Regions from separate parts of the Caldanaerobacter sp. genome, predicted to be linked through region 2. Evidence: riboswitches for the same ligand, from Rfam matches in the RefSeq annotation. Region 2 holds a riboswitch; the other holds the start of a gene.
The links. A riboswitch is a leader RNA that binds a small molecule or an ion and turns the genes downstream of it on or off. The one in region 2 is predicted to bind glycine.

Region 1 (11,125 bases), on a different contig from region 2:
AGCTAAGAGAAAAGTGAAAGAGCAAGAAAAATAAAAAAGTAAAGGATAACAAAAAAACTTTCAGAGGTGATTTTTGAGGTGAAGTAGAATTTATATTATGCAAATTTAAAATTAAGGAGAGGGTGAAAAATGTACAACAGAGGTAAACTTTTACTTGTTTTAACTGCTTTATTATTAGTTGTAACTGCTTTTTTAGGAGGGTGTTCTTCTTCAAAACAATCCGCGACCAGTTCAGGTTCTTCAGGTAAACAGTTAGCTATTGGAATAGTTTTGCCTACAAAAGATGAGCCAAGATGGATACAAGATGAGACTAGATTTCAGGATGCTTTAAAAGACACTCCTTATGCTGCAGAGATACTTTTCAGCCAAGGGGACCCTGCAAAAGAGAAAGCCAATGTAGAAACACTTTTGAGCAAAGGTATTAAAGTTTTGATTTTATGTCCTCATGATGCTAATGCTGCTGCAGCATCCGCAGAGGCAGCTAAAAAGGCTGGAGTAAAGGTGATTTCTTATGACCGCTTGATACTTAATACGGATGCGGTAGACTATTATGTAACTTTTGACAGCGTACAAGTGGGGCAGAAACAGGGACAGTACCTTGTAGACCATGCTACTGGGAAAGGTAATCCCCTTTACCTTTATGCAGGAGCTTTGTCTGACAATAATTCCTTTTTATTCTTCCAAGGTGCATGGGAAGTTTTGCAGCCCAAGATTGCTGATGGCACTTTTGTGATCGCAAATTCTGATAAGGCAAATGCTTTAAAAGACAAAAAGGATTTAAGTCGTCAAGAAATGGCAGATATAATAGGACAGATTACCACGAACTGGGATTTTAATACGGCTAAGAACCTGGCTCAGGCTAATTTAGCAAAAGCACCTAAAGATCTCAAAGGAAATGTATTTATCCTTGCTCCAAATGATGGAACTGCTAGGTCTATAGCAGATACTTTTGCAGCAGACCCTGATATCAAGAGCTATGTGATTACAGGACAGGATGCAGAGAAACCTTCTATCCAGTATATTATCGATGGCAAACAGTCTATGACTGTTTTCAAGGATGTGAGAATACTGGTTAAAGACGCTATAAATGTGGCTCTCACTTACCTCAAAGGCGGTACACCTGAGTCTACGAAGACTTATAACAATGGAGTAAAGGATGTTCCATCCAAGCCCTCACCTGTCCAGGTTGTGGATAAGAACAATGTAAAGCAGGTTCTCATAGACTCTGGTTACTATAAAGAAAGCGACTTTAAGTGGCCTAAATAATTGAGGAGGTGTAAAAATGGGTGCCCCGCTTATAGAACTGGTAAATGTGAGCAAAAGCTTTTCTGGTGTACAGGTGCTGTTTGACGTAAACTTCAAGGTATATCCAAATGAAATTCACTGTTTAGTAGGAGAAAACGGTGCAGGAAAGAGCACTTTAATGAAGATTTTAAGCGGGGTCTACCCCTATGGTGAGTATGAAGGAGAAATCCTCCTTGAGGGTAACCCTGTGAGATTTTACAGCATAAAAGACAGTGAAAAAGCGGGTATTTCTATAATTCATCAGGAATTGTCTCTTGTTCCAGAGATGACGGTGTATGAAAATATATTTTTGGGCAACGAAATAAGAAAAGGAGCAGTTGTCGATGTAATAGAAGAAATTTCGCTTACTAAGGAATTGCTTAAAAAAGTCAAAGGAGAGGGAATTAACCCCACGGCAAAAGCTAAAGATTTGAGTGTCAGCATGCAGCAGTTAGTGGAAATAGCCAAAGCTCTTTCTAAAAAGCCAAAGGTGCTCATTCTGGACGAACCAACTTCAGCTTTGAGTGAAACAGAAAGTGAAAACTTATTAGAATTGCTGAAAGAGCTAAAAGATCAGGGTGTTACTATAATACTCATAAGCCACAGGCTAAAAGAAGTTCTAAAGGTGGCAGATTCTATAACAGTGTTAAGAGATGGAAGAACTGTGGCGTACTTTGACTGTAAAAGAGAAGAAGTCGATGAGCAAAAAATAATAAAGCACATGGTGGGGAGAGAGATTACCAATCTCTATCCCCCTCCTCTCTCTAAACCTACTGATGAAGTAGTGCTGGAGGTTAAAAACCTAAGCGCCATTGATCCCAGGACAGGGAGATATATTGTGAAAGATGTAAATCTAAAGGTGAGAAAGGGAGAAATAGTAGGGCTTTTTGGTTTGGTAGGGGCCGGTCGAACGGAATTGGGACTAAGTCTTTTTGGCAATCCTTATAGATACTTTGTGCAGGGAGATATATTTTTAAAAGGAGAAAGGGTGCATTTTAAAAAACCGGCCGATGCCATAAAGCATAAACTTTTATACCTTACTGAGGACAGAAAGCAAAAAGGGTTAATTCTCATAAATACAGTTAAAGAAAACATAACTCTATCAAATTTAAAGGCTTTGACAAGAGGGACTGTTATAGATGACCTTGAAGAAATAGCTGTGGCTCAGGAGTTTCAGAAAAAATTAGGAATAAAAGCCAGACATGTAGAGGTAAAAGTATCAACGCTAAGTGGAGGAAACCAGCAAAAGGTATTGGTAGCCAAAGGCCTTTTTGCTGAACCTGAAGTCATAATATTAGATGAACCTACTAGAGGAGTAGACGTTGGGGCTAAGTACGAGATATACACATTAATAAGACAGCTTGCAAAAGAAGGAAAGGCTATTTTACTCATTTCATCTGAGCTGCCAGAGATACTGGGATTAAGCGACAGGATATACGTGATGAGCAAGGGCAGAATAACAGGGGAGCTCAAAGGAGACGAAGCAGACCAAGAAAAAGTAATGGCCTACGCAGTTATCTAGAGGGAGGTTTAACAGAATGAAGTCTTTTTATGAACATTTAAAGGATTTTTTAAGAGAAAATGTGAGAGATTATGCAATGTTCATAGCCCTATTGGCCATAATGTTAGTTTTTGCAATTCTCTCTGGTGGCGATTTCTTACTTCCCGTTAATATAAGCAATTTGGTAGACCAGACAGGTTATATAGCCGTGTTATCGATTGGTGAAACTTTAATAATAGTTATTCGTCATATAGACCTTTCAGTAGGATTTTTATCAGGGTTTTTAGGAGCGATTGCAGCTATTCTGATGCAATTTCATCATTTTTCGGCTTTTACTGCTATATTGATAGTGCTTATATTGGGAACTTTAGCAGGGCTTTTAAATGGTTCTATGGTTGCTTACTTGAGGATTCCAGCTTTTGTGGCAACTCTGGCAGGATGGCTGGCTTATAGAGGAGCACTTCTTCTTGCTACAAAAGGGCCTGGCACCATAATAATAACTAATAAAACCTTTAATGCTATAGGAAATGACTTTATACCTGATATACCCTTTTTGCAAAATTTCATGCCGGGTTTCCATAAGCTTACCATTTTAATAGGGATAATAGGGGTAGTGTTCATCGTATATTTTTCATTGAAAAACAGAAATGAACAAGCAAGAAGAGGATTTGATGTAATTCCATGGGATATGTTTTTGATAAAAATGGTATTTATAAGCGGGCTTCTCTTGTATCTGACCTTTACTTTGGCTCGTTATAGAGGAATTTCCTGGACTTTTGTGATAGTTTTGATTGTGACAGCTGTATATAGTTTTATAACAAATAGGACGGTTCTGGGAAGGCACATATACGCAGTGGGAGGGAATCCTGAAGCCGCTGCATTAAGCGGTATAGATGTTAACAAGATAACTCTCATAGTGTTTGCATCTATGGGATTTTTATCAGGACTTTCAGGAGTCCTTTTTGCATCGAGGTTGCAGTCGGCGACTACCACTGCAGGAACCTTGTTTGAGCTCTATGCTATTGCTGGTGCCTTCATAGGAGGAGTATCAGCAAGCGGCGGTGTTGGAAAAGTTGTGAATTCTCTCATTGGAGCTTTTGTCATGACGACGCTTACGAACGGAATGAACCTCTTGGGAGTAGATATTTCACTTCAGTATATAATCTTAGGGCTTGTGTTGGCGGCAGCTGTTATATTCGATGTGGCTACAAGAAGCAGAGGAAAATAAAAGGCGGGGTGATACCCCGCTTTTTTATTCCCCCAGCTCTCGATGGTCCTCCTCTATTTTGTCCATCTTATGACAGGATTTCTTGCTGCCAACACTTCATCTAGTCTTCTCACAGGTGTATTGTGAGGAGCTTCTTTCAAAAGTTCTGGAGTTTCTTTTGCTTCTTGTGCTATTTTTATGAGGGCTTCCGCAAAAGCATCTAGCGTTTCTTTGCTTTCTGTTTCTGTAGGTTCTATCATTAAAGCTTCTTCGACGATGAGAGGGAAGTAGATAGTTGGAGGATGGAAACCATAGTCTATGAGCCTCTTTGCTACATCTAGGGTTCTTACATCACCAGATTTTTCAGCAAGTCCTGCCAATACAAATTCATGCATATAAGTCTTGTCTACTGCTACTTTGTAATGTCCTTTTAGCTTTTCTTTTAAGTAATTGGCGTTTAATACTGCTAGTTCGCTTGCCTTCTTTAATCCCTCAGCTCCCATAGTGAGAATGTAAGAGTAAGCCTTTATTAGCACATTGAAGTTTCCATAAAAACTTCTAACCTTGCCTATAGAAAGAGGCTTGTCATAGTCGAGATAATATTTTCCATCTTTTTCTTCCACTGTCGGTACAGGCAGGAAATCAGCCAGCTCTTTTTTAACTCCTACAGGACCTGAACCGGGTCCTCCTCCACCATGAGGAGTTGAGAAGGTCTTATGAAGATTTAGATGTACTACGTCAAAGCCCATGTCTCCCGGGCGACTTATACCCATTATGGCATTTAAGTTGGCTCCATCGTAATAAAGCAGTCCGCCCGCTTCATGAACAAGTTTTGCTATTTCTACTATGTTTTCCTCGAACAAACCGAGCGTACTAGGGTTTGTAAGCATGAGACCTGCTACTTCTTCATTCAAGACGGCTTTTAAGGCTTCAATATCAATTGCTCCATCCTTAGTAGATTTGATTTCAATTACATCAAAACCAGCAACTGCTGCGCTAGCTGGATTTGTACCGTGGGCAGAATCAGGCACTATTATCTTTTTGCGCTTTTTGTCGTTTCTGTGTTCATGATAGGCTTTGATTATCATCAAACCAGTGAGTTCGCCATGGGCTCCTGCTGCAGGATGTAGAGAGAACTTATCCATGCCTGTGATTTCGCAAAGAGCCTTTTCTAGCTCGTACATGAGCTTTAATGCGCCTTGCACCGTATCTTCTGGCTGATACGGGTGAAGTTCTGTAAAGCCGGGAAGAGAAGCCATGTCTTCATTGATCTTAGGATTGTATTTCATGGTACAGGAGCCTAATGGGTAAAATCCGATATCCACTCCATAGTTTTTTTGAGATAACAGAGTGTAATGCCTTATTACGTCCACTTCGCTCACTTCGGGTAGATTCACTTCTTTTTCTCTGAGCATTTCCTTAGGTACTATATCTTCTAAAGGCTTTTCTTCCACATCAAGGGGTGGAAGACTATAAGCCTTTTTGCCTTCTTTTGAAAGTTCAAATATGAGGCTGTTGTACTCTTTTAACATTCTACATCACCTCCAGGAGAGATTTTAACCTATCAATTTCTTCTTTTGTTCTCTTTTCAGTAAATGCAAGCAGCATTACATTTTTATATTTTTCGTAATCTCTCTGGAGGTCGTAACCGCCCAGTATGCCTTCATTCAAAAGCTTTTTGTTTATTTCGGCTACATCTTTGTCTGTTTTTAAAGCAAATTCCATGAAGAAAGGTTTATTAAAAGCTGGTTTATACTTGCCTGATTGAGTGAGTACTGCATAAGCGTAATGGGCTTTTTGCAAGCACTGGTAAGCTACTTCCTTAATACCTTTTTTGCCCATTGTAGCCAAGTACACTGCTGCTGTTAGAGCATTTAATGAATGGTTGGAACATATATTTGAAGTCGCTTTTTCTCGTCTTATATGCTGTTCTCTTGCCTGAAGAGTTAAAACAAATCCTCTTTTCCCGTCTACATCTTTGGTCTGACCTACTATTCTTCCAGGCATTCTGCGAAGAAGCTTCTGAGTAGTTGCCAGAAATCCCAAATGCGGTCCTCCAAAATTAAGTCCATTCCCAAGGGATTGTCCGTCTCCTACTGCTATGTCTGCACCGATTTCTCCAGGAGATTTTAAAATTCCTAGAGATATTGGATGCACGTAGGTTATGAGCATAGCCTTTTGTTCATGGGTTATTTTTTCAATCTCCTGCAAGTTTTCAATTATTCCAAAAAAGTTGGGGTATTGTACTATGACTGCTGCGGTGTTTGGGCTAATCACTTCTTTTAATTTTTCAATGTCAGTTTCTCCATCCGTATCTTCTATTTCTACTACTTCCACTTCTCTAAAGTGCATATAGGTTTTTAAAACCTTTCTTGTCTCTGGATTTACGGTTTTTGAAACTATCACGGATTTTCTTTTTGTAGCATCACAGGCCATCATTGCGGCTTCTGCACAGGCACTTGCTCCATCGTACATAGAAGCGTTGGTGACTTCCATTCCTGTAAGTTCTGTTATCATCGTTTGATATTCAAAAATGGCTTGTAGTGTTCCTTGGCTTATTTCTGGCTGATAGGGGGTATAAGCCGTGTAAAATTCAGCTCTTGAGATTATGTGTTTTACAATCGATGGAATGTAGTGGTCATACACTCCTGCGCCTAAAAAGCTTACAAGCTGGCCTAAATTTTTATTCTCATCTGCATAACTTCCTAAGCGCTTTCTAACCTCCAGCTCTGACATGGGTTTTCCCAAATTTAAGGGGCGATTTAGCCTAACCTCTTTTGGGATGACTTCAAATAATTCTTCAATAGAGTTTTTTCCTATGGTTTTTAGCATTTCCTTTTCATCTTCGGAGGAGATAGGGAGATACGGAAACATAACTATCACTCCTCCTCTAAGAATTTTCTATACTCATCGGCCTTCATTAGTTTGTCTAACTGAGATTTGTCTTTAAGCTCTCCTATCACCATCCAGCTTCCATATGGGTCATTGTTTATAAGAGATGGGTCCTCCACCAGAGAATTGTTTACTTCCAGCACTTTTATGTCTACTGGAGTGTAGACGTCTGAAGCGGCTTTTACAGATTCTACTACTCCAAGTACATCTCCAGCAGAAAGTTCAGCACCTACCTCTGGAAGTTCTACGTACACTATGTTTCCCAAAGAGTGCTGAGCATAGTCTGTGATTCCTATGTATGCCTTGTCTCCTTCTACTTTTACCCACTCATGGTCTTTTGAATAATAAAGTCCCTCTAAAACTTCCATGTTCAAACCCTCCTATTTTTTATAATTTTTCTTGTAGAAATTCTTATCAACTATTACCGCTTTGAGCGGTTTATTTCTTATTATTACCTCAATTTGATTTCCTATTTGGGCGTATTTCGAGTCAATCAAAGCAAGCCCTATGTTCTTTTTAAGAGTTGGAGAGAAATAACCCGTAGTCACATAGCCAATTTTTTGATTATCAGCCTGTACTTCATACCCGTGTCTAGGAATTCCATTGTCTATCATTTCAAAGCCCACAAGTTTTCTCTTTAAACCTTGTTCTTTCTGTTTTAAAAGGGCATCTTTTCCGATGAAATTTCCCTTATCAAATTTTACAAAAAAGCCTAAACCTGCTTCTAAAGGAGTTATGTCCTCTCCTAATTCATTTCCATAAAGAGGCAAACCTGCTTCAAAGCGAAGTGTATCCCTTGCTCCAAGACCTGCCGGCTTGAGACCGTAATCTTTTCCTACTTCTAAAATTTTTTCCCACAGGGTGACAGCATACTCGTTTGGCATGTAAATTTCAAATCCGTCTTCACCAGTGTAACCTGTACGAGAAACTAAACATTCTACACCAGCAATTTTTACTTTATCCTTGAAATAGAAAAATTTAATCTGGGAGAGGTCTTCATCTGTCAATTTTTGAAGTATTTCTTCTGCTTTTGGTCCTTGTATCGCGAGCTCAGCTATTTTGTCTGAGATGTTTTCGATTTCCACTTTGTATATTCCTGCATTGTTCAGCATCCATTTGTAATCCTTTTCTATGTTTGCTGCATTAACTACTAAAAGGTAGTAGTCATTAGAGTATTTATAAACCAAAAGGTCGTCAACCACTCCTCCGTTGTGGTTACACATAAAAGCATAAAGCACTTGATTGGCATTTAATTTAGAAAGGTCATTTGTGATAAGATTTTGGAGGAAGGGGAATGCGTCTTTTCCCTTTACGATAATTTCTCCCATGTGGGATACATCAAAAAGGCCTGCCGCATTTCTCACGGCTTCGTGTTCAGAGATTATACTTTCGAATTGAACTGGCATTGCCCAGCCGGCAAAGTCTATTATTTTTGCATTGTACTTAGGATAAATTTCATACAATGGGGTTTTTTTGAGATTATCCAAACTATCACACCCTTTCATAAAAAAATTAAACAGAGGAGCCTGTGAAAGCGCACAATAAGATATACTGCCATCACAGTTCCTCTGTTTTTGTACCTGAGAGCTTCTACATATGGCTTCCCATATGTATTGCCCCTTCGGCGCTCTTTACGAGGCTTTCCAGAGGCCTATCCGATAGCGATCCTGCCGCCTGAGAGCTTCTACAAAGGCTTGGCGGGCCTTTGTATTTCCCCTTCGGCTATCTTCCATTTATGGAAGATAATCTCTCGCTATCTTCATCTAGACAGTATTCAATTTTTTTTAAAATTATGCTATACTTTTACCATCATTATATATTACAGCTGAAAGCAAAGTCAAGAATTGTTAAATCTGAGACGAGGGGTGGATGGCATGCTGTATATTTATAATAAAAATACAAATCCCTATTTCAACTTGGCAGCAGAAGAATACGTTTTAAAAGAATTCAAAGATGAATGTTTCATGCTATGGCGAAATGAACCCAGCATAATAGTTGGCAAAAATCAAAATACTTTAGCAGAGATAAATTTAGACTACGTAAGAGAACACAAAATTCCCGTTGTCAGAAGATTATCAGGGGGAGGCGCTGTTTTTCACGATTTAGGCAATCTGAATTTTACGTTTATTGTAAATGCAGATGAGGGTGGATTTACAGATTTTAAAAGGTTTGCACAGCCTATTATAGATGTTCTTAGAAAATTAGGAGTAGAGGCAGAGTTTTCTGGGAGAAATGATATAACAATCGATGGGAAAAAGATATCTGGAAATGCTCAGTATTATTACAAGGATAGGATTTTGCATCATGGGACTTTGCTTTTTTCTTCAAACATTACAGACTTGTCGGCTGCTTTGAAGGTGAGGCCTGTTAAATTTGAAGATAAGGGGGTTAAATCTGTTTCTAAAAGGGTGGCGAATATAAGCGAATATTTAAAAGAGCCTATCACCATAGAGGAATTTATAAATTTAATAATGGAACACATAAAAGAGCAAACAGGCGGAGGAGAAATGTACGAATTTACAGAAGAAGATATAAAGAAGATAAACAAATTGGTGGAAGAGAAATACGGCACTTGGGAGTGGAATTTCGGGTCTTCCCCCGATTATAAAATGAAGCATGAGAAAAAATTCCCCGGCGGTACTGTAGAAGTCAACCTAAACGTAGAAAAGGGTGTAATAAAAGATATAAAAATATACGGAGATTTCTTTGGGAAGTACGATGTTTCTCAAGTGGAGGATTTATTAAAAGGCGTAAAACACTCTGAGGAAGAGGTGAGGAAGGCTCTTTCGAAGATAAATCTTCAAGATTATATGGCAAATATAACTATTGATAATTTGATTGAGGTGATGTTTTGAAAAATTTTTTCTTTTTTTTACCTGAGCTTGTTGAATTTTTAACGTAAGAGTGATAAAATATAATCAAACAAAATTGTTAAATAATTGTCGTTTTTATTTTATCAAATTTTTACCCCCTCCCATAGGGGAAGGGAGGAAAAACTGTATGATATTTGTTTAGATGAGAAACACTAAAAATGGAGGTGATTTTATGGCAAACCTTGATATGAGAGATTTAGAGAGAATAATGGGGGAGATGGGAAAAGAAATTCCTGAGGTGATGAAGGCTTTTAATGAACTACATCATGCCGCTACAAAAAATGGAGCGTTGTCTGCCAAAGAAAAGGAACTTATTGCGCTTGGAATTGCTGTTGCAATTAGGTGTTCTTACTGCATACTTGCTCATGTGAATTCTGCACTTCAGGCAGGAGCTACAAAAGAAGAAATAATGGAGACATTGGGAGTAGCTGTACTTATGAGTGGAGGACCTGGTGTGGCATATGCGACTGAGGCTATAAAGGTTTTAGAACAGGCTGTAAAGTAAAATCCATTAAAAGCCGTCTAAAATGATAAAAATGCGATAAATATAAAAAGGAGGAGTCTTAAATGGCAATTGAAACATTTAAAGCAGTTTCACGAAAGTTGCCAGAAGGTTTAGCAGTTGAAAGTGAGGTAAGAGGCTTTAAGATAGTGATGGATGAGCCAAAAGAATTAGGCGGTACAAATAAAGGGATGAATCCTGTGGAGGCATTGCTCTGCGCTTTGGGTTCTTGTCAAACAATTGTTGCTTCAGCTTTTGCAAAAGCAAAAGGGATAGACCTTAAAGATTTCTGGGTGGAATTAGAAGGTGACCTTGACACAGATGGATTTATGGGGAAACCTGGTGTAAGACCTGGTTTTCAGGAGATAAGGTTTAAGATGCACATAAAATCTAACTCGCCAAAAGAGAAAATAGAAGAGTTTGTTAAATTTATTGAAAATACCTGCCCAGTAGGTGATTCTCTCGCAAATCCCGTGAGGCTTGTATTATCTGATGTAGTAATTGAGTAAATATTGAGTAAAAACCCGCTTTTTTGGCGGGTGATTTTTTATTTTTAAAGGATTTTTAGTATTTTTGTAGAATAATAATAAAGGAATTTTATGAATAGGGGGATCAGAGATGAACTTTGAAGACAGGATTGCCAAAAGAGCAAAGGCCATAGAAATATCCACAATTAGGTATTTTTTTAACATGGCTAGAGAAGTTGAAGGGGCGATTTCTCTTGCCATTGGAGAGCCAGATTTTGTAACACCAGAGCACATAAGAAATGCGGCAAAAAAGGCTTTGGACGAAGGCATGACAGGGTACACTGTGAACGCAGGACTTATTGAGCTTAGAAGAGAAATTGCAGATTATCTAGAAAGAAG
Region 2 (11,125 bases):
AGGAAATAAGGGATATTGCTGAAAAAATTGAGGAATACGGTGTAAAAAGAGTGCTCACTGGACATTGTACAGGTATAGACGAGTATAGTATATTAAAGTCTGTGTTAAAAGATAGCATTTCTTATCTTAGCACCAGTTCTTCTTTTGTAGTTTAATTAGATAAATATAGGAGGTATTCATAGTGAAGGTAGCTATTGGTTCTAATGATAAAGTACACCTTTCAGATAAACATTTTGGAATGAGCAAATTTTTTATAATATTTGAGGTAGATGAAGAGAATAATTTCAAGAAGGTGGAAGAAAGAGAAAATCCATATGGAGAAGGGAAACACAAACATGCAGAGACAGAAGAAATAATGGAGGTTTTAAAAGATTGTGATGTTTTTATAGGCAGGTCAATGGGCAGAGAGAGCCAGAAAAGGATAAAAGAAGAATGGAATAAGACACCTGTGGTGTTGAAAGAAGCTGATACAGTTGAAGAGGCTATAAAGCTTTATTGCAGTAAATCTTTATAGAAGGGGACGATTTTAATGCCTGGTTTTGGAAGAGGAATGGGAAGAGGCGGCGGTTTTGGCGGAGGCTATGGCGGTGGCGGTTTTGGAAGAGGAAGAGGCTATGGGAGAGGAGCAGGGTTTGGACCTGATGGGACCTGTGTATGCCAAAATTGTGGATATGAAATGCCCCATCAGAGAGGAGTTCCCTGTTACACCTTAAAATGTCCAATGTGTGGAGGACCTATGATAAGAAAAGATACGATGGCTATGGGGAATTACTTTGCACCGCCTCCACCTGTTAGTCCAAGTGCTAAAGAAGAAGATAAAAAGGAGAGTTACAAATATACCAAACCGCCTAAACCAAAGGTTGATGAGACAAAATGTGTTGGATGCGGCGAGTGCATAAGATTCTGTCCTTTTAATGCAATTGAATTGAGAGATGGCATTGCTCACATAGATCCAAATAAGTGCAGGGATTGTGGAAGATGTATTGATATATGTCCGGTAGGAGCTATATCTTAGATAAAAGGCTATCGCATCAGTGAAAGACCTTTTTGCGATAGCCTTTATCTTTGCCAATAATTCTGTTGAGGGATAGTATTATTTTTTTAATATTTTCTATATTGTTTACAGCTTCATTGGGGTCATCCGGCACTTTGCCCGGATAGAGCTTGTAAAGTCTTTTATACTCTTCCATTCCTATATTAGGCATTATCACATTGGCTCCGCATTGAAGCCCTTTTGCGTAACCATCCTTGTCTTTGACTGCTAAAGCGGTAGTAGCAGGTATATTTATATCAGGGAGAAGAAGCCTTGAAAGAGCTATCATCTTGAGCACTAAATTAACATCTCCACCTTTTTCTTTTTCTAAAGGAGTGTTTTCACAGGGTATAAAAGGACCAATTCCCAGCATGTCAGCGTCGATTTTTTTAAAAAACAGCAAATCTTCTGCTAACATTTCTAATGTCTGACCAGGAAGTCCAATCAGACTTCCCGTGCCTACCTCATATCCCAGTTCTCTTAAATCCATGAGACACCTTAAGCGGTTTTCATAACTCATGCCAGGATGTAGCTTCCGATAAAGCTCCCTATTAGTAGTTTCAATGCGAAGAAGATATCTGTCGGCACCCGCTTTTTTTAATTCAGCATATTCTTTTTTAGAAAGTTCACCAATGCTTAGTGTGACAGCTACATCCATCTCCTTTATTTTTTCTACTATGTTACATAAAGTAGTTATTTTATAATATCTGTCCTCTCCGCTTTGGAGCACTATTGTTTTAAGCCCCATTTCTACTCCTCTTTTGGCGCATTCTATTATTTCTTCGGGTTCCATTCTGTAGCGCTTGATTGCTTTATTTGGGCCTCTTAATCCACAGTAAAAGCAGGTATTGTGACAGTAATTGCTAAATTCTATAAGACCTCTTAAATGCACTTCATTTCCTACATATTTTTTCCTTATTCTGTCTGCAACTTTATAAAGTTCAGAGGGATTTTCCATAGAGAGAAGCATTACAAGGCCTTCTTTGTCAAGAAAATGCTCTTTTTCTAACTTTTCAATTAAACTAGAGATATTTTTTTCTGATGTTAATTCTTTCATCACGGCATATCACGCTCGCTTTCTTCTTATAATAAGTATAAAACATTTGTTAAAGAAAAATCAATCCGATTGTTAAACTATTTTTTTAACAAATTTTTTGATATTTTATTGACATAATTTCATTAGAGGCCTATAATTGAAGAGGAGGTCCCCTCAGGGTGGGGATAAGAAAATGTCATTAGGAGGTAATTTGAGGTATGCAAACAGATGTTTTAGTAATTGGGGGAAGTGCGGGTGGAATTTTAGCAGCTTTGTCTGCTAAAAAAGCGTACAGAGACAAAAAAGTTACAGTTATAAGAATGGCTGAAAGAGTCATGGTTCCTTGTGGAATTCCTTATATTTTTGGTACTTTAAAAGATACTTCAAAAAATGTAATACCTGATTCTATGCTAACAAATGCAGGAGTTGAATTGGTTATAGATGAAGTTGTTTCTATTGATAGAGAAAATAAAAAGGTTTTAACAAAAAAGAGCGGGGATATTTTTTATAAAAAATTAATCTTAGCTACAGGGTCCCTACCGGTAGTTCCTACGTTTATTCCCGGTTATGATTTAGAGAACATTTTCACGATTAAAAAAGAAGAAGAATACTTGAAGTATGTTCAACAAAAGATTAACGAGGCAGAAGATGTTGTAGTAGTGGGTGGAGGCTTCATTGGAGTTGAAATGGCAGAGCAGATACAATTATTAGGTAAAAATGTAACTATAATAGAAGTGGCAGATAAACTTCTCTGGCAGGCTTTTGATCCAGAGTTTAGTGATATGGCAGAAGCCAAGCTGAAAGAGCATGGAATAAAAGTTCTTACAGGCACTAAAGTCACGCGATTCATAGGAGATAAAAAGGTAAAGGAAGTAGAGATTGACTCTGGTGAAAAAATAAAGGCAGATGTCGTAATTGTTGCTATGGGTGTAAAGCCTAATACAAAATTAGCCGAAGAGGCTGGCATTAAAGTTAATGAAAAGGGTGCAATAACTGTCGATGAGTACATGAGGACAAATGACCCAGATATTTTTGCAGTAGGTGACTGTGCAGAAAAGAAATGTTTCTTTACGAGAAAGAATGTTCCAATACTTTTAGCTTCTATTGCAGCTAATGAGGCTAAAATTGCTGGAGTTAATGCATTTGAGTTGAGATTGGTAAGAGAAAACAAAGGAACTATAAGTGCTTTCTCTACAAAAATATACAATACAGCTTTTGGGGCAGCAGGTTTGACAGAGACTCAGGCTAGAGCAGAAGGATTTGATATAATTGTGGGAGAATTCAATACAATGGATAAACATCCTGGAACCTTGCCAAACACTATGAACGTAAAAATAAAACTGATTTTTTCAAGATGTTCTGGTGTTATGCTTGGAGCCCAGCTAGCTGGAGGAGATAATGTAGGCGAGATGATAAATATTTTAAGTGTAGCAATTCAAAAAGGTACAACTGCTTCAGAATTGGCTACTTTCCAGGTAGCAACACATCCCCTTTTAACTCCATCTCCAGTCTCATATCCTATAAGCTCAGCTGCTTTGGATGCTTTGGCAGCTTTTTGTCAAAGGAGAAGTTAAGTGATATAATAAGAATAAAGAGTTATAAAAGGCAGGTTTTAAAACCTGCCTTTTATAGTAAATTTGGAGAGGAGGAATTGTTTATGGAACGAACTGTTGATGCAAGGGGTAAAAATTGCCCCATCCCTGTTATTATGACTAAAAAAGCTCTTGAAGAAATGGAGGAAGGTAAAATTCTAGTGATCGTAGATAACGAAACAGCAAAAGAAAACGTTTCTAAATTTGCCAGAGGTATTGGTTGCGAGGTAGCCGTTGAAGAAAGGGACAATGGATTCTATATAAATATATATAAAAAAAGGATTATGAAAGAAGAAATACAGGATGAGTATGTAGTGGTTATAACCTCGGACAAATTTGGCGAAGGCGATGAAAGACTAGGGAAGATGCTCATGAAGAGTTTTATTATTTCATTGAAAGAACAAATTAAAAGGCCCAAGAGTGTGATCTTTATAAATAATGGTGTAAGACTTACTACAGAAGGCTCTGAAGTCATTGAAGAATTAAAAAATTTAGAGAAAGAGGGGATAGAAATCATATCTTGTGGTACGTGCTTGGACTTTTATGGGTTAAAAGAAAAACTTCTCGTAGGTACTGTTTCTAACATGTATTCAATAGTAGAAAAAATGACGACTTTAAGGGTGGTAAAAGCGTAATGTTTCTATTGACATTGGTAAATAAGTGGATTATAATATAAGTCGAAAGATATTTAACAAACAATTTAATATTAATGGGATGAAGAATGCGGGAGAGCCCCTAATTGGGAGCCGAAGGAGCAAGCGGGTATATGGCCTGTATACTCGTGAAACTCTCAGGCAAAAGGACCGCATTCGGACTGTATCCCGGAGAGCCTCTAGAGAGGCACCGAAGGAGCAATTCTTCCAGTAAGAAGAATCTCTCAGGTAAACAGACGGGGAATAAAAGGCGCAAAGTCCTTTTATTCCCCTTTTTGGTGATATTATGAAATACGTTATTGTCACAAATAACCCTCTAGTGAGAGATGTATATCCTCAAGATTGTGAGTTTATTGAAGGAACAATTGTTAATGTATTGACAAGGTGTAGAGACCTCATCCATAAAGGGTATGTCTTAATGTCCCATCCTCTTGCAGGAAATGTAAAACCAGATTGTTCTCCCTTTAAATCCGTTTTGCTCAAGGAAAGTAAAGGTACCGTTGATTTTAATAGTGTGGTGATAATTGAAGGATGCCTTCTTAAAGTAAAAGAGATAATAGAGAAGGAAGGAATAAATTATATAGAGAATGAAAAGGTTTTAAATGACCTTGCCTACCTTGATAAAGAATTGATAAAAGAAGTTATAGAAACTTTTAGAGAATAGCGAGGTGAAATTGTGTCTACTTTATATGATTGCCTCATAATTGGTGGAGGACCTGCTGGACTATCTGCAGCGATTTACGCTTCAAGAGGGAAGATGAATACCGTAGTTTTTGAAAGAAGTAAGATTGGAGGCCAAGCTGCTATAACGGATGACATAGAAAATTATCCCGGTTCTGTGGAAGAGGCGACAGGACCTAAAATTGTAAAGAGGATGAGAGAACAGGCGGAATCTTTTGGAACTCGTTTTGTCATGGAAGAAGTCAAAAAAATAGAATTGAGCGAAAAGATAAAAAAGGTTATAACTACAAAAGGCTGTTATGAAGGAAAGACTATTATAATTGCTACAGGAGCGGAACATATGAAATTAAATGTGCCAGGAGAAGAAGAATTTATAGGCAAAGGAGTTTCTTATTGCGCAACCTGTGATGCAGATTTCTTTACTGATTTGGATGTGGTAGTGGTAGGGGGAGGGGACTCTGCTGTTCAGGAGGCGTTATACCTCACTAAATTTGCTAAAAACGTTACAATTATCCATAGAAGAGATAAGTTAAGAGCAAACAAATGTTTACAAGATAAGGCTTTTAAAAATCCCAAAATAAAATTTCTGTGGGACAGCGTAGTGGAAAGGATAGAAGGGGATGGGATAGTAGAGAAAGTTATAGTGAGAAACGTCAAAACAGGAGAGTTGAAGGAAGTAAAAACGGATGGGGTGTTTATTTTCATCGGGATGAAGCCTTGTACGGAGATCTTTAGGGGGTTAATTGAAATGGATGAAAGAGGATATATTTTAACCGATGAAAATATGAGGACAAATGTTGCAGGGGTTTTTGCTGCAGGAGATTGTAGAGTGAAATTATTAAGGCAAATTGTGACAGCAGCGGCAGATGGGGCTATAGCAGCAGTAGCTGCTGAGAGATATATTGAAGAATTGGAATGTTGATAGGAGGTGAGAATGGGTGATCGAAGTTAATAAAGATAATTTTGATGAAGTAGTAAAAAAGGAAGAAAAATTGGTTTTAATTGACTTTTGGGGACCAAAGTGCGAACAGTGCCTTGCTTTAATGCCTGAAGTAGAAAAGTTAGAGCAAAAATATGCTGATAAAGTTAAATTTTGCAAATTAGACGCTTCACAAAACAGGAGATTGTGCATTTCTTTGAAGGTATTAGGACTTCCAACTTTTCAGCTTTACAAAAATGGAGAAAAAGTAGATGAAATATCAAAAGATGTGACAGTAGAGAAGATTGAGGAGATGATAAAAAAGCATATTTAAAGGAGGTGATTTTATGAAACTGGAGATAGGAAATATTTATATAAAGGATGTTGTGTTTTCTGATACAACAAAAGTAAAAGATGGAGTGCTTTACTTAAATAAAGAAGAAATAATTAAAGCTTTAAAGCAAGACAGCAGATTAGAAAGAGTAGATATAGAAATTGCAAAGCCGGGAGAAGAAGTGAGAATAATACCGGTAAAGGACGTAATTGAACCGCGTGTCAAAGTTAGAGGGAAAGGAGGAATATTTCCAGGGTTTATAAGCAAGGTAGAGACAGTAGGAGAGGGTAGGACCCATGCCTTAAAGGGGACAGCTGTGGTGACGACTGGAAGGATTGTAGGATTCCAGGAAGGCATAATTGACATGTCAGGGGAAGGTGCAAAATATACTCCTTTTTCCAAGCTTATAAATATCGTAGTGGTGTGTGAACCCGTAGAAGGGCTTCCAAAACATGAACATGAGGAAGTTGTAAGAATAGCTGGTTTAAAAGCAGCAGCTTTGATAGGGGAAGCTGGAAGAGATGTAGAACCTGATGAGATAAAGGAATATGAAACTTTGCCACTTTTGGAAAGTGTGAAAAAGTATCCCGATTTGCCTAGAATAGGGTATATTTACATGTTACAGAGCCAGGGGTTGCTTCACGATACTTATGTGTATGGAGTTGATGCTAAGAAAATTGTTCCAACTTTCATTTATCCTACAGAAGTGATGGACGGGGCTATAGTCAGCGGCAATTGCGTTTCAGCCTGCGATAAAAATACCACCTATGTTCACATGAATAATCCCATCATAGAAGATTTATATGAAAAGCATGGCAAAGAGATAAATTTTGTGGGAATAATCATAACAAATGAAAATGTCACGCTAGCGGACAAAGAAAGGTCTTCTGATTATACAGCCAAATTGGCAGAATACCTTGGGCTTGAGGGAGTCATTATTTCAGAAGAAGGTTTCGGGAATCCAGACACAGACTTGATAATGAATTGTCGTAAGCTGGAAGAGAAAGGAATAAAAACGGTCCTTGTTACAGATGAATTTGCAGGAAGAGACGGTTTGTCTCAGTCTTTAGCAGATGCAGACCCGAGAGCAAATGCTGTTGTAAGTACAGGAAATGCAAATGAGATAATAAGGCTCCCAAAAATGAAAAAGATTATAGGGCATATAGAAGCAGCAAATGTAATAGCTGGTGGTTTTGAGGGAAGCGTTAAAGAAGATGGCAGCATAGAGGTAGAATTACAGGCTATTACTGGTTCTACTTCTGAAGTGGGATTTAATACACTGACTGCAAGAGAATATTAAAGGGAGGTAGAAAGAATGTTAGAAGGTAAGAAAGTGATAATAGTAGGCGATAGGGATGGAATACCAGGTCCTGCCATTGAAGAATGTATAAAGACAACCGGGGCTGAAGTGGTGTTTACTGCAACTGAATGCTTTGTCTGAACTGCTGCAGGAGCAATGGACCTGGAGATCCAGGGTAGGATTAAAGAGTTAGCCGAAAAATACGGTCCGGAAAATGTAGTAGTAATTTTGGGAAGCAATGAAGCAGAAGCTGCAAGTTTGGCTGCAGAAACGGTTACAAATGGAGATCCTACCTATGCAGGTCCGCTGGCAGGGGTCCCGTTGGGACTCAGAGTTTACCACATATTAGAAGAGGAAATAAAGAAGGAGATAGACCCCAATGTGTATGATGAACAGGTCGGCATGATGGAGATGGTGCTGGATGTTGAGGCAATTTCTAAAGAAGTCAGGTCTATAAGAGAACAGTATTCAAAATATTAAGTTTTCCTCGAAAGGAGGAGATAATTTGTTAAGGGTTGTCCATTATTTAAATCAATTTTTTGGTCAGATTGGAGGAGAAGACAAAGCTTCAATTCCACCCATGGTGAAAGAAGGACCCGTAGGCCCGGGAATGGCTTTTAAAAGTTCTTTTGGCGATAAAGCAGAGATTGTAGCAACAATAATCTGTGGGGACAGCTATTTTAACGAAAACATTGAAAAGGCTACACAAGAAATTCTGCAGATGATTGAAAAATATAAGCCTGATCTTTTCATAGCTGGTCCTGCTTTTAATGCGGGAAGGTATGGAACAGCTTGTGGCACCGTTTGTAAAGCCGTCCAAGATAGGTTTGGCATCCCTGCGGTTACTGGAATGTATCCTGAAAACCCAGGAGTTGACCTGTATAGGAAGTACGTGTATATTATAAAAACTACTGATTCGGCAGCAGGGATGAAAGATGCGGTTTCTAAAATGGCAAGGTTAGCCTTGAAATTAGGTCTTAAAGAACCCATAGGTACGCCTGACGAAGAAGGATACATTCCAAGAGGAATGAGAAAAAATGTATTTGCTGAAGAAAGAGCCTCAAAAAGAGCTGTTGAGATGCTCATCAAAAAGTTAAAAGGAGAGCCTTTTACCACGGAATATCCTATGCCTGAATTTGACAGAGTTCCTCCTGCTAAAGCCGTGAATGTCAAAGAGGCGCTGATCGCACTTGTCACTTCAGGCGGAATAGTTCCTAAGGGCAATCCAGACCACATAGAATCTTCCAGTGCTTCTAAGTACGGCAAATATAGCATAGAAGGAATAGATAATTTAACAAGTGAAACCCATGAAACGGCTCATGGAGGGTATGACCCTGTATACGCCAATGAAGATCCTGACAGGGTGCTTCCGGTTGACGCTTTAAGGGAATTAGAGAGGGAGGGCAAGATTGGCAAGCTTTATAACTACTACTATGCTACTGTGGGAAATGGCACTTCAGTAGCTAATGCGAAAAGATTTGCTCAAAATATTGCCAAGGAATTGCTTGAAGCCAAAGTGCAGGCTGTTATTCTAACCTCTACCTGAGGAACCTGTACTCGTTGCGGTGCAACGATGGTAAAAGAGTTGGAAAGGGCAGGTATACCAACAGTTCACGTTTGCACTATAATTCCGATTTCTAAGACAGTAGGTGCGAATAGAATTGTACCAGCAGTAGCTATACCACATCCATTAGGCAATCCTTCTCTTGGGGCTAAAGAAGAATATGCTTTAAGAAAAAAAATAGTAGAAAAGGCTCTAAAAGCTTTAGAAACGGATATAGAAGGGCAAACTGTTTTTGAATAAAATTTTATGCAGCTCTTTTTAAAAGAGCTGCAATTTCATGTGAAAGGAGTGGCGCTGATGAATCCAGTGATAAAAGGATGCAGTCATATTTTGGTTCATGTGCCTAACGTGATGCTGGAAGCAGGTACAACTCAGATATTAGAAAGAGAAAACAAGAATTCTGATTATCTTTTAAAAATAAATGATTATATAAGGTCTTATGAAGACTGTATTTCTTACCCACCGAATCAATCTTATATAGGGAATATATATCCTGATAAACTGAATGATATTCCACGGCCATGGTACCAAAATTCATTACCTCCCAATAGATTTGGGCCATTTGGAGAGATAATGCCTGAGGATGAGTTTTACGCTTTGATGCAGATAGCTGACGTTTTTGATTTAGTGCTTTTGGAAAAAGACTTTGTAGAAGAAGTTAGAAGAAAATTAGAAGGACATCCATTGATCGGTGAGAAAGATTTGTCAAGATTAAAAGGAGGAGTTTCTTTAGAGGAGATAGAGAGGCAGATAGAAAATAAGGCGGTACCTCTTAGATTTAACGGCAAAATAGTTGGATGTGTGAAGAAAGCCCATGACAAAGATATAACTCTTTCCTCCCATGTAATGTTGGAAAATCTGGCCACAAAGGCTTCTGCAGTACTGGCCTTTAAGCATTTGTTAAAAAATACAGGGATGAGTCCGGAAGAAATAGACTACATACTAGAATGTTCAGAAGAAGCGTGTGGAGACATGAATCAGAGAGGTGGCGGGAACTTTGCAAAAGCCATCGGCGAAATTGTAGGTTGCAGTAATGCAACAGGTGCAGATGTAAGGGGATTTTGCGCCGGACCTGCCCATGCCCTTTTGAGTGCTGCGGCATTAGTAAAAGCAGGTGTTTTTAGAAATATAGTTGTAGTGGCAGGTGGGGCTGCTGCTAAACTGGGAATGAATGGAAGGGACCATGTTAAAAAAGGGTTGCCTGTTCTTGAGGATGTGTTGGGCGGATTTGCTGTGCTGATTTCTCAAGATGATGGCGTAAGCCCGATTATTAGATTAGATAGCATTGGAAAGCATACAATAGGGGCAGGTGCTTCACCTCAGGCTGTTATGCATGCCCTGGTGATAGAACCTCTTGAAAAGCTGGGGCTTAAGATAACGGAGGTTGACAAATATTCAGTTGAGATGCAAAACCCAGAGATAACAGAACCAGCAGGTGCAGGAGATGTCCCTAAAGCTAACTACAAGATGATTGCAGCACTAGGTGTGAAGCGTGGAGATATAGAAAAGAGTCAAATAGATGAATTTATACTAAAACACGGAATGCCTGGTTTTGCTCCTACTCAGGGGCACATTCCTTCAGGTGTTCCTGCATTAGGACATATAAGAGAAAAAATACTAAAGGGAGAAATTAAAAGAGCTATGATAATAGGAAAAGGAAGTCTCTTTTTAGGGCGCATGACAAATCTGTTTGACGGGATTTCAATGATTATAGAAGCAAATGCGGGGCAAAAAGAAGAAAAGGGAGTTGAAGAAAAAGAGATAAGGAAGATGATAGCTAAAGCTCTGAGGGACCTTGCAGAGCATCTCATAGGTAGTGAGGTGTAAAAAATGAACAAGAAAGTAATTGCAGAGATTTTTAATCAAATGGCGGATTTTGTTGAGAGGGGGGAATACAGCAGAAAAATAAGAGTAGGAATAACTACCTTAGGCAGTGAACATGGAAGTTCTGAAATAATCCTGGGAGCTATGATGGCGCAAGAGAGGTTTAGTGATGTCGAAGTTGTACTCATC

Region 1: another riboswitch for glycine. It lies ahead of gcvT (glycine cleavage system aminomethyltransferase GcvT); the one in region 2 lies ahead of ACPLVE_RS05320 (GrdX family protein).

Annotation. Positions count from the first base shown of each region.
Region 1 is NZ_JBNATX010000038.1:5,395-16,519, forward strand. Features, by position in the region: gene ACPLVE_RS09580 (sugar ABC transporter substrate-binding protein) at 130-1,266, shown strand; gene ACPLVE_RS09585 (sugar ABC transporter ATP-binding protein) at 1,283-2,806, shown strand; gene ACPLVE_RS09590 (sugar ABC transporter permease) at 2,823-4,013, shown strand; gene gcvPB (aminomethyl-transferring glycine dehydrogenase subunit GcvPB) at 4,067-5,524, opposite strand; gene gcvPA (aminomethyl-transferring glycine dehydrogenase subunit GcvPA) at 5,526-6,866, opposite strand; gene gcvH (glycine cleavage system protein GcvH) at 6,872-7,252, opposite strand; gene gcvT (glycine cleavage system aminomethyltransferase GcvT) at 7,265-8,389, opposite strand; glycine riboswitch at 8,450-8,534, opposite strand; glycine riboswitch at 8,537-8,647, opposite strand; gene ACPLVE_RS09615 (lipoate--protein ligase) at 8,759-9,739, shown strand; gene ACPLVE_RS09620 (carboxymuconolactone decarboxylase family protein) at 9,930-10,262, shown strand; gene ACPLVE_RS09625 (OsmC family protein) at 10,325-10,768, shown strand; gene ACPLVE_RS09630 (pyridoxal phosphate-dependent aminotransferase) at 10,878-11,125, shown strand, end outside.
Region 2 is NZ_JBNATX010000012.1:13,350-24,474, reverse strand. Features, by position in the region: gene ACPLVE_RS05355 (MBL fold metallo-hydrolase) at 1-155, shown strand, start outside; gene ACPLVE_RS05350 (NifB/NifX family molybdenum-iron cluster-binding protein) at 182-514, shown strand; gene ACPLVE_RS05345 (hypothetical protein) at 540-713, shown strand; gene ACPLVE_RS05340 (DUF362 domain-containing protein) at 737-1,015, shown strand; gene hydE ([FeFe] hydrogenase H-cluster radical SAM maturase HydE) at 1,032-2,090, opposite strand; gene ACPLVE_RS05330 (FAD-dependent oxidoreductase) at 2,288-3,643, shown strand; gene yedF (sulfurtransferase-like selenium metabolism protein YedF) at 3,727-4,296, shown strand; glycine riboswitch at 4,376-4,477, shown strand; gene ACPLVE_RS05320 (GrdX family protein) at 4,601-4,978, shown strand; gene trxB (thioredoxin-disulfide reductase) at 4,991-5,917, shown strand; gene trxA (thioredoxin TrxA) at 5,934-6,248, shown strand; gene ACPLVE_RS05305 (glycine/sarcosine/betaine reductase component B subunit) at 6,262-7,548, shown strand; gene grdA (glycine/sarcosine/betaine reductase complex selenoprotein A) at 7,564-8,028, shown strand; gene grdB (glycine reductase complex selenoprotein B) at 8,054-9,352, shown strand; gene grdC (glycine/sarcosine/betaine reductase complex component C subunit beta) at 9,410-10,939, shown strand; gene grdD (glycine/sarcosine/betaine reductase complex component C subunit alpha) at 10,943-11,125, shown strand, end outside.